Regions from separate parts of the Pectobacterium odoriferum genome, predicted to be linked through region 1. Evidence: predicted binding sites of a transcription regulator. Region 1 holds the regulator's gene; each other region holds the start of a gene.
What was found. The regulator PurR, encoded in region 1, represses purine synthesis genes. The targets are predictions, from matches to a motif close to CANGCAAACGTTTGCNTG.
Positions count from the first base shown of each region.

Region 2: EO763_RS22205 (nucleobase:cation symporter-2 family protein) is a predicted target of PurR. The motif match lies at 1,311-1,328, and genes of this name have one in related genera.
Region 3: purE (5-(carboxyamino)imidazole ribonucleotide mutase) is a predicted target of PurR. The motif match lies at 1,041-1,058, and genes of this name have one in related genera.
Region 4: purH (bifunctional phosphoribosylaminoimidazolecarboxamide formyltransferase/IMP cyclohydrolase) is a predicted target of PurR. The motif match lies at 943-960, and genes of this name have one in related genera.

Region 1 is NZ_CP034938.1:2,142,715-2,144,918, reverse strand. Features, by position in the region: gene cydH (cytochrome bd-I oxidase subunit CydH) at 1-7, opposite strand, end outside; gene purR (HTH-type transcriptional repressor PurR) at 397-1,422, shown strand; partial or broken gene EO763_RS09565 (class I SAM-dependent methyltransferase) at 1,442-1,702, shown strand; gene EO763_RS09560 (riboflavin synthase) at 1,765-2,204, opposite strand, start outside.
Region 2 is NZ_CP034938.1:4,905,471-4,907,674, forward strand. Features, by position in the region: gene recG (ATP-dependent DNA helicase RecG) at 1-1,179, shown strand, start outside; gene EO763_RS22205 (nucleobase:cation symporter-2 family protein) at 1,386-2,204, shown strand, end outside.
Region 3 is NZ_CP034938.1:3,438,110-3,440,313, reverse strand. Features, by position in the region: gene purK (5-(carboxyamino)imidazole ribonucleotide synthase) at 1-430, opposite strand, end outside; gene purE (5-(carboxyamino)imidazole ribonucleotide mutase) at 427-936, opposite strand; gene lpxH (UDP-2,3-diacylglucosamine diphosphatase) at 1,116-1,838, opposite strand; gene ppiB (peptidylprolyl isomerase B) at 1,849-2,204, opposite strand, start outside.
Region 4 is NZ_CP034938.1:271,427-273,630, reverse strand. Features, by position in the region: rRNA gene EO763_RS01185 (16S ribosomal RNA) at 1-497, opposite strand, end outside; gene purH (bifunctional phosphoribosylaminoimidazolecarboxamide formyltransferase/IMP cyclohydrolase) at 1,103-2,204, shown strand, end outside.

The sequences.
Region 1 (2,204 bases):
TATCCATAAACCACTCCTTATTAGCGAACAAATTTTCTCTGAAAACTTCATCTGAAAAAACACGCCCCTTCACAGCCGAATCCACTTAGGCAGTTAAAGCTACAAATAATAGGGTTATTACGATTCTTTCATAATTCTAGCGAAAAATCTCGGACGAATGCATCACTAATAGTATAAATTAGCCCTTTCACTTTCATGATAAATCGGACACAATCCGCTGTTTATGAAAGCGCTGCGTATCAGTCGAAAAACGTCAACCCAGATCCCTTCGGTATAACATTCGGCATTCTCCTTCTGAAATCCTGTTTTTTAGCTTAGAAGAAGAACATTAAACGTAGGCAAACGATTAACAATATACTTACGTCTGTAACAGGTAAGTTCAGGAGTCATTTTTAGATGGCAACGATTAAAGATGTGGCAAAACGTGCTGGCGTTTCCACCACAACCGTATCGCACGTGATCAATAAAACACGTTTCGTCGCCGAAGAGACTAAGGCAGCCGTCAGAGCGGCAATCAAAGAATTGCACTATTCACCCAGCGCCGTCGCCCGCAGCCTCAAAGTTAATCACACTAAATCTATCGGCTTACTCGCCACATCCAGCGAAGCCCCCTATTTCGCCGAGATCATTGAAGCCGTCGAAAACAGCTGCTATGCCAAAGGTTACACGTTGGTGCTGTGTAATTCGCATAACGACATCGGTAAACAGCGCGCCTATCTTTCTATGCTGGCGCAAAAACGCGTCGACGGCCTATTGGTGATGTGCGCCGAATACCCGCCTGAGCTGTTGTCGATGTTGGAAGATTATCGCAGCATTCCGATGGTCGTTATGGACTGGGGACAGATGCACAGCGATTTTACCGATACGATTATCGATAACGCCTTTGAAGGCGGTTATATGGCAGGCCGCTACCTGATTGAACGCGGCCATCGCGATATCGGCGCCATCCCCGGCACTCAAGAACGTAACACTGGCAGCGGACGCTACCTCGGCTTTTTGAAAGCGCTGAAGGAAGCTGATATCACAGTGCGTGACGAATGGGTGGTTCGGGGCGATTTTGAACCGGAATCCGGCTACAAAGCCATGCATCAGATTCTCGCACAGAAACAGCGACCTACAGCCGTATTCTGCGGTGGCGATATCATGGCGATGGGTGCCATCTGTGCGGCTGACGAGCTGGGTCTGCGCGTACCGCAGGACATTTCGGTGATCGGTTATGACAATGTGCGCCACGCACGCTTCTTTACGCCTGCGCTGACCACCATCCACCAGCCAAAGGAGCGTCTGGGCCAGTCCGCGTTCTCTATGCTCCTGGATCGCATTACCAGTAAACGAGAAGATGCGCACGTCATTGAAGTACACCCGACGCTGATTGAACGCCGCTCGGTGGCAGACGGCCCCTACCTCGACTATCGCCGCTAATTAGCGGCAATACTGCGCAGCGCAGGCAAGTGAGCACTACATGATGATGGAAAACTGGCATAATTTCGGCGCTGATGACGATCATACATTAATGGCCTAGCAGGCTCGCTTCCAGCAGAACTCGCCACCGCTTTCCACACGCTATACGGCCCGCTTCCACCGGATGTTCAGCTACTATCTTAACGCCTGTGCAGGGGCATTCAGAGCACGAACACTTCAGCTCTGGCAGGTCGTGTACAGCACGGATGGGATCGAAGGCGGGTTACGTGTTTCACGCTGATAGAAAAAAGAAAACCGGACGATGCGGCTCGTCCGGTTTACAAGAATAGGCAGTGCAGGATATCAGTCTTCGTTGGCGAGATCGCTCAACTGCTTGCTGGCTAACACGCGTTCGACGGTATCCACCACGGCCTGCGTTTGCGGGTCGATTTCAATATTGATACGATTTCCCAGACGTTTCTGTCCCAGCGTGGTGCGGTTCAGTGTTTCTGGAATTAAATGCACGCAGAAACGTCCGCGAGTGACTTCTCCCACCGTCAGGCTGATGCCATCAATCCCAACAAAGCCTTTATGCAGCACGTATTTCATCAGCGCTTCATCAGCCAGACGGAACCAAATCTGATGGTTATTCTCTGAAACCTGAATTTTGACCACTTCCGCCGTACACATGATGTGCCCCGACATAACGTGCCCACCGATCTCATCACCGAATTTCGCGGCTCGCTCAATATTGACGACATCGCCTTCATGAATATCGCCCAGATTCGTTAACCGCAGCGTTT
Region 2 (2,204 bases), 2.2 Mb from region 1:
AAAACGCTGGTCGCTGCGCTGGCAGCATTACGCGCCATTGCCAACGGCAAACAGGTCGCGCTGATGGCACCAACAGAGCTATTGGCCGAACAGCACGCCCATAATTTCCGTCAGTGGTTTGAACCGCTAGGGCTTGAAGTGGGCTGGCTGGCTGGCAAACAGAAAGGGAAAGCGCGTCAGGCCCAGCAGGATGCCATCGCCAGCGGTCAGGTTTCCATGGTGGTCGGGACGCACGCTATTTTCCAGCAGCAGGTTAAATTCAACGGGCTGGCATTGGTCATTATTGATGAACAGCACCGCTTTGGCGTGCATCAACGTCTTGCGCTGTGGGAAAAAGGCGAAGAACAAGGCTTTCATCCTCATCAACTGATTATGACCGCCACACCGATTCCTCGTACGCTGGCGATGACGGCCTATGCCGATCTGGATACATCCGTCATTGATGAACTGCCGCCGGGCAGAACCCCCGTCACCACAGTCGCCATACCGGATTCACGCCGCAGCGACATCATCGAGCGCGTGAATAATGCCTGTCAGCAGGAAGGGCGGCAGGCCTATTGGGTATGTACGCTGATCGAAGAATCCGATCTTCTGGAAGCACAGGCAGCTGAAGCCACCAGCGAAGAGTTGAAGGCTGCTCTGCCGAACCTCAAGGTTGGATTGGTTCACGGCCGCATGAAAGCACAGGAAAAGCAGGCAGTGATGCAAGCCTTCAAACAGGGCGAACTGCAACTGCTGGTGGCGACCACCGTCATCGAGGTCGGTGTGGATGTACCCAATGCCAGCCTAATGATCATTGAAAACCCGGAGCGTCTGGGTCTGGCACAGCTACACCAGTTGCGCGGGCGAGTCGGACGCGGCGCGATAGCATCCCACTGCGTGCTGCTCTATAAAACGCCAATGAGCAAGACCGCACAAAAACGGCTTCAGGTTCTACGCGATAGCAACGATGGCTTTGTCATCGCTCAGCGCGATTTGGAAATTCGCGGGCCAGGTGAATTATTAGGTACGCGCCAGACGGGCAATGCCGAGTTTAAAGTTGCTGACCTCCTGCGCGATCAGGAACTGATTCCACAGGTACAGCGCGTTGCGCGTCATCTTCATGAGCACTATCCCGAGCATGCCATTGCGCTAATCGAGCGCTGGCTACCAGAGCGCGCACGCTACACCAACGCCTAACCACAGCAGCGTATTCTTTATTTTTCCTAAAACCTCGCCGCCAACGCACATGCAGCGTGAAGTATGACGGGTATATCACCTTAAATAATAAGGCCTTGTTCATCAGACAAAATTCATATCGAAAAGATGAGTTAGCAAACGTTTGCTTTCAGCAAAGAGATCATTAAAATGCGCTCTTTGTCGTTTCAGGAACGCCAACTTACACCATGACTACCACCACGGAAACGTCCCAAACAGAAGCGGCTGCCGCACCTCAGCGCAGTGAACTCATCTATCGCCTTGAAGACAGACCGCCGCTGCCGCAAACGCTGTTCGCCGCCAGTCAGCACCTGCTTGCCATGTTTGTTGCGGTGATTACCCCCGCGCTACTGATCTGTCAGGCATTAGGTTTACCCGCTGAGGATACGCAGCGCATCATCAGCATGTCGCTTTTCGCTTCCGGTCTGGCTTCTATTCTCCAAATTAAAACCTGGGGCCCTGTCGGTTCTGGTCTGCTGTCGATTCAGGGCACCAGCTTTAACTTCGTGACGCCGCTGATTATGGGCGGACTGGCGCTGAAAAACGGCGGCGCGGATATTCCCACGATGATGGCAGCCCTGTTCGGTACGCTGATGGTCGCTTCCTTCACCGAAATCATTCTTTCACGCTTCCTACATTTAACCCGTCGAATCATTACTCCGCTGGTTTCCGGCATTGTAGTGATGATCATTGGCCTGTCGCTGATTCAGGTCGGCCTGACCTCCATCGGCGGCGGCTATGCCGCAATGGGTAATAACACCTTCGGTGCACCCAAGAACTTACTATTAGCGGGGGCGGTGTTGCTGGTTATTATTCTGCTTAACCGCCAGCGTAACCCTTACCTGCGCGTCGCCTCGCTGGTGATTGCTATGGCGGTGGGTTATCTGGGTGCCTGGTTGATGGGAATGCTGCCGGAAAATGCGCCTGCTCAAAACGACACGGTTATTATGGTGCCCACGCCGCTGTATTACGGTTTAGGCTTTGACTGGAACCTGTTGATTCCGCTG
Region 3 (2,204 bases), 1.3 Mb from region 1:
CGGGCAGCGTCTGTTGTTCGCCATCGCGCAAGCGCCACTGCCCACGACCGTCGTAACCGCCGACGCGGCGTTTAACGATAGCGAGTTCACCTAATGAGGCAAAGACGTGTGGCCATTCGTCGGCGCTAGCCAGCAGTTGCCAAGGTGCGGTTGCCAGATTCAGCGAATCCAGCAGCTGCTTTTGCGTCAGGCGATCGGCCAGACGTGGGAAAATATCGCGGTTCGCAAACGCCGTGTGCTCGGCCAACTCGCGGGTGAGGGCGGTTTCCGGCCAGCGTTCGATCTCGGCGGTAATGACACTGTTATGAAACGGAACCGATTCCGGCTCAGCATCCAGTCCCACTGGATAAACCGCAATGCCTAGCGGTTCACCAGCCTGACGCAGCATTCTGCCCAACTGACCATTGCCTAATACGCAGACCGGTTTCATGCCTCCTCCCGCGGATCGGGATGAGAAAGCACATCATCGGTTTGCGCCTGACGCCAGTCTGCCAGTCGGGTAGCGATGTCTTTGTCGTGCAGGGCGAGAATTTGTGCGGCCAGCAGAGCCGCATTCGCTGCGCCCGCTTTGCCAATCGCCAACGTGCCGACCGGAATACCGCGAGGCATTTGGACGATGGAATACAGGCTGTCTACCCCGCTCAGCGTTGAGCTTTGTACCGGCACGCCAAGTACAGGAACCAGCGTTTTTGCTGCCAGCATACCCGGCAGGTGTGCTGCGCCGCCTGCGCCCGCGATAATCACATCAAAACCGTTCTGTGCCGCTTGCTCAGCGAAACTGAATAGTTTGTCCGGCGTCCGGTGTGCGGAAACGACTTCGGTGTGAAAAGGAATGTTCAGCGTGGTGAGGATTTCCGCAGCAAACTGCATGGTGGCCCAGTCACTCTTTGAACCCATGACGATGGCAATTTTAGCCGGGGCAACGTTGGATGACATGCCTGTAATGCTCCTGTGATTGTACGTGTTCGTGACGCGTTCGCGTCGGGCCAGACAGGGAGGGTCTGGCGTTGAGGGCGTAGAGCATATCATGCCATTATGGCGAGGAAAACGGTTGCGTATGCGGAAATGCTGGGGGAATAAGGCGAGAGGCCGTTAAGTCAATGGCAGGAAACGCATTAAAATGGGAAGGAAATCAGTTCGATATTTTGTGGCGTGACCTTAATCATCGACCCTTCTTCATGCCAGGCTCCGAGAACGGCGCGACGACCAGACGATTCACCGAGAGCGACCTGATGAATGGCCGGACGGTGCGTGTGACCGTGGATCATCGTCTTCACCTGATAATGTCGCAAACGTTCAAGCACGGCGTCGTGATTGACATCCATAATCTGCTGCGACTTCTTCTGGTTTTCGTGCTGGCTGGTTGCCCGCATCTTCGCCGCAATTTTCATACGTAGCGACAGCGGTAATAGCAGGAAGAGTCGCTGAATAAATGGGTTGTGTACCCGACGGCGGAATTGCTGGTAATGCCGATCGTCAGTGCACAACGTATCGCCATGCAGAATGAGAATCTTTTGGCTGTAGAGATCGAGCACCGTTTCTGTCGGTAGCAGCGTCATTCCACTCTGCTTGGCGAAACGCTTACCGATCAGGAAATCACGGTTACCGTGCACGAAATAGCAGGGAATGCCGCGCTGATGTAAGGCATACAGTTCCGTGGCGACAGTCGCATGCAGTGGCTGAGGATCGTCGTCACCTATCCAGGCGTCGAACAGGTCGCCAAGTATGTACAGCGCATCGGCATGGAGCGCGTCATGGCGTAAAAAACGCAGAAAACCGGCGGTAATCGCCGGTTCATGAACACTTAAATGCAGATCGGCAATGAACAGCGTTGCCATGCAGGTCGGATTATTCGCTGACCGTTACGTGGGTAATCACCACGTCTTCTTTCGGTACGTCCTGATGCATGCCGCTGCGGCCAGTAGCCACGCCTTTGATTTTATCAACAACGTCCATGCCTTCGGTGACTTCAGCGAAGACGCAGTAGCCCCAACCATCGGCACGCTCTGAACGGAAGTTCAGGAAATCGTTATCAACGAGGTTGATAAAGAACTGGGCAGTCGCAGAGTGCGGATCGTTGGTACGTGCCATCGCCAGCGTGCCACGGGTATTTTTCAGGCCGTTGTTGGCTTCATTTTTGATTGTCGCATTGGTTTCTTTCTGATCCATGCCGGGAGCGAAGCCACCGCCCTGAATCATAAAAC
Region 4 (2,204 bases), 1.9 Mb from region 1:
CTTCTGCGAGTAACGTCAATCAGCCGTGCTATTAACACGACTGCCTTCCTCCTCGCTGAAAGTGCTTTACAACCCGAAGGCCTTCTTCACACACGCGGCATGGCTGCATCAGGCTTGCGCCCATTGTGCAATATTCCCCACTGCTGCCTCCCGTAGGAGTCTGGACCGTGTCTCAGTTCCAGTGTGGCTGGTCATCCTCTCAGACCAGCTAGGGATCGTCGCCTAGGTGAGCCATTACCTCACCTACTAGCTAATCCCATCTGGGCACATCTGATGGCGAGAGGCCCGAAGGTCCCCCTCTTTACTCTTGCGAGGTTATGCGGTATTAGCTACCGTTTCCAGTAGTTATCCCCCTCCATCAGGCAGTTTCCCAGACATTACTCACCCGTCCGCCGCTCGTCACCCAGAGAGCAAGCTCTCCTGTGCTACCGCTCGACTTGCATGTGTTAGGCCTGCCGCCAGCGTTCAATCTGAGCCATGATCAAACTCTTCAATTTAAGATTTGTTTGATTTGCTGAACTCGTCAGCGATGCTCAAAGAATTAGTAACTGTTTATTCGTAATGAATTTACTGTTGTTCACTCTTCAAGACTTTTTATATCGTTAAGATACGGTCTTGTGAGTGCCCACACAGATTGTCTGATTAAATTGTTAAAGAGCAGTGCCACTTCATCGGTGGCGCGGGCTGCATATACTATGCTTTTCCGCTGTGAAGTCAAGTCATTACTGACCGCCTTCGTTGAATCTTTTTTCCTGTCACCACAACCGCGTGTCGCTGTTGCCGTGTCAGTGGAGGCGCATTATAGGGACTTCTCGTCAGGCCGCAATAGGTGTTTTAAAGAAAAATGACTGTTTGCTGCATTCCACAGCAAAACCCCGCTTTATACCTATTTTTGCACAAACTTATCCACAGAAAGCATTCTACTCAAAAATTGACGAGCATCACGCAAACGTTTTCGCTACAATTCACCCCGTTCAAAATCGTCGTATTTTTGCGAACGCTAACTGAATATTTCTCTTTATTCCGCAATTATTGCTCTTACAAAGACGATATTCACATACCGTTCTTTACTGACTACCCAAATCCAGGGGATAACATCATCATGCAACAACGCCGTCCAATTCGCCGCGCTCTGCTCAGCGTTTCTGACAAAGCAGGTATTGTCGAATTTGCTCAAGCTCTGTCCCACCGTGGTGTCGAGCTCCTTTCAACGGGTGGAACCGCCCGTTTGCTGGCCGATGCTGGGTTAGCGGTGACTGAAGTCTCTGACTACACCGGTTTCCCGGAAATGATGGATGGGCGTGTGAAGACCCTGCACCCAAAAGTACATGGCGGCATTCTGGGACGGCGCGATCAAGATGATGCAATCATGACACAGCACGACATCAAGCCGATTGATATCGTCGTTGTGAATTTGTATCCGTTTGCTCAGACCGTCGCTCGTGAGAACTGCACGTTAGAAGATGCGGTTGAGAATATCGATATCGGTGGCCCGACGATGGTCCGCTCCGCCGCCAAGAACCATAAAGATGTGGCTATCGTGGTCAAGAGCAGCGACTACAGCGCCATCATTAATGAAATCGACGCCAACGAAGGTTCACTGACCTACGAAACCCGTTTCGATTTAGCCATTAAAGCCTTCGAACACACTGCCGCTTACGACAGTATGATTGCCAACTACTTTGGTGCACTGGTTCCGCCTTACCACGGTGAAACCGATAAACCATCAGGTAACTTCCCACGCACGTTAAACCTGAACTACATCAAAAAGCAGGACATGCGCTACGGTGAGAACAGCCATCAGCAAGCTGCCTTCTATATAGAAGAGAATATTCACGAGGCCTCTGTCGCCACTTCTACACAGTTACAAGGCAAAGCGCTGTCTTATAACAACATCGCCGACACCGATGCGGCGCTGGAATGTGTGAAAGAATTTGCCGAGCCAGCCTGCGTTATCGTTAAACACGCGAATCCCTGCGGCGTAGCGATTGGCGGCTCAATTCTTGATGCCTACGAACGCGCCTATAAAACTGACCCGACCTCTGCATTCGGCGGTATTATCGCTTTCAACCGCGAGCTGGATGAAGAAACGGCGCAGGCCATCATCAGCCGCCAGTTTGTCGAAGTCATTATTGCCCCATCTGCCAGTGATGCCGCATTGAAGGTGACCGCTGCAAAACAAAACGTACGTGTCCTGACCAGCG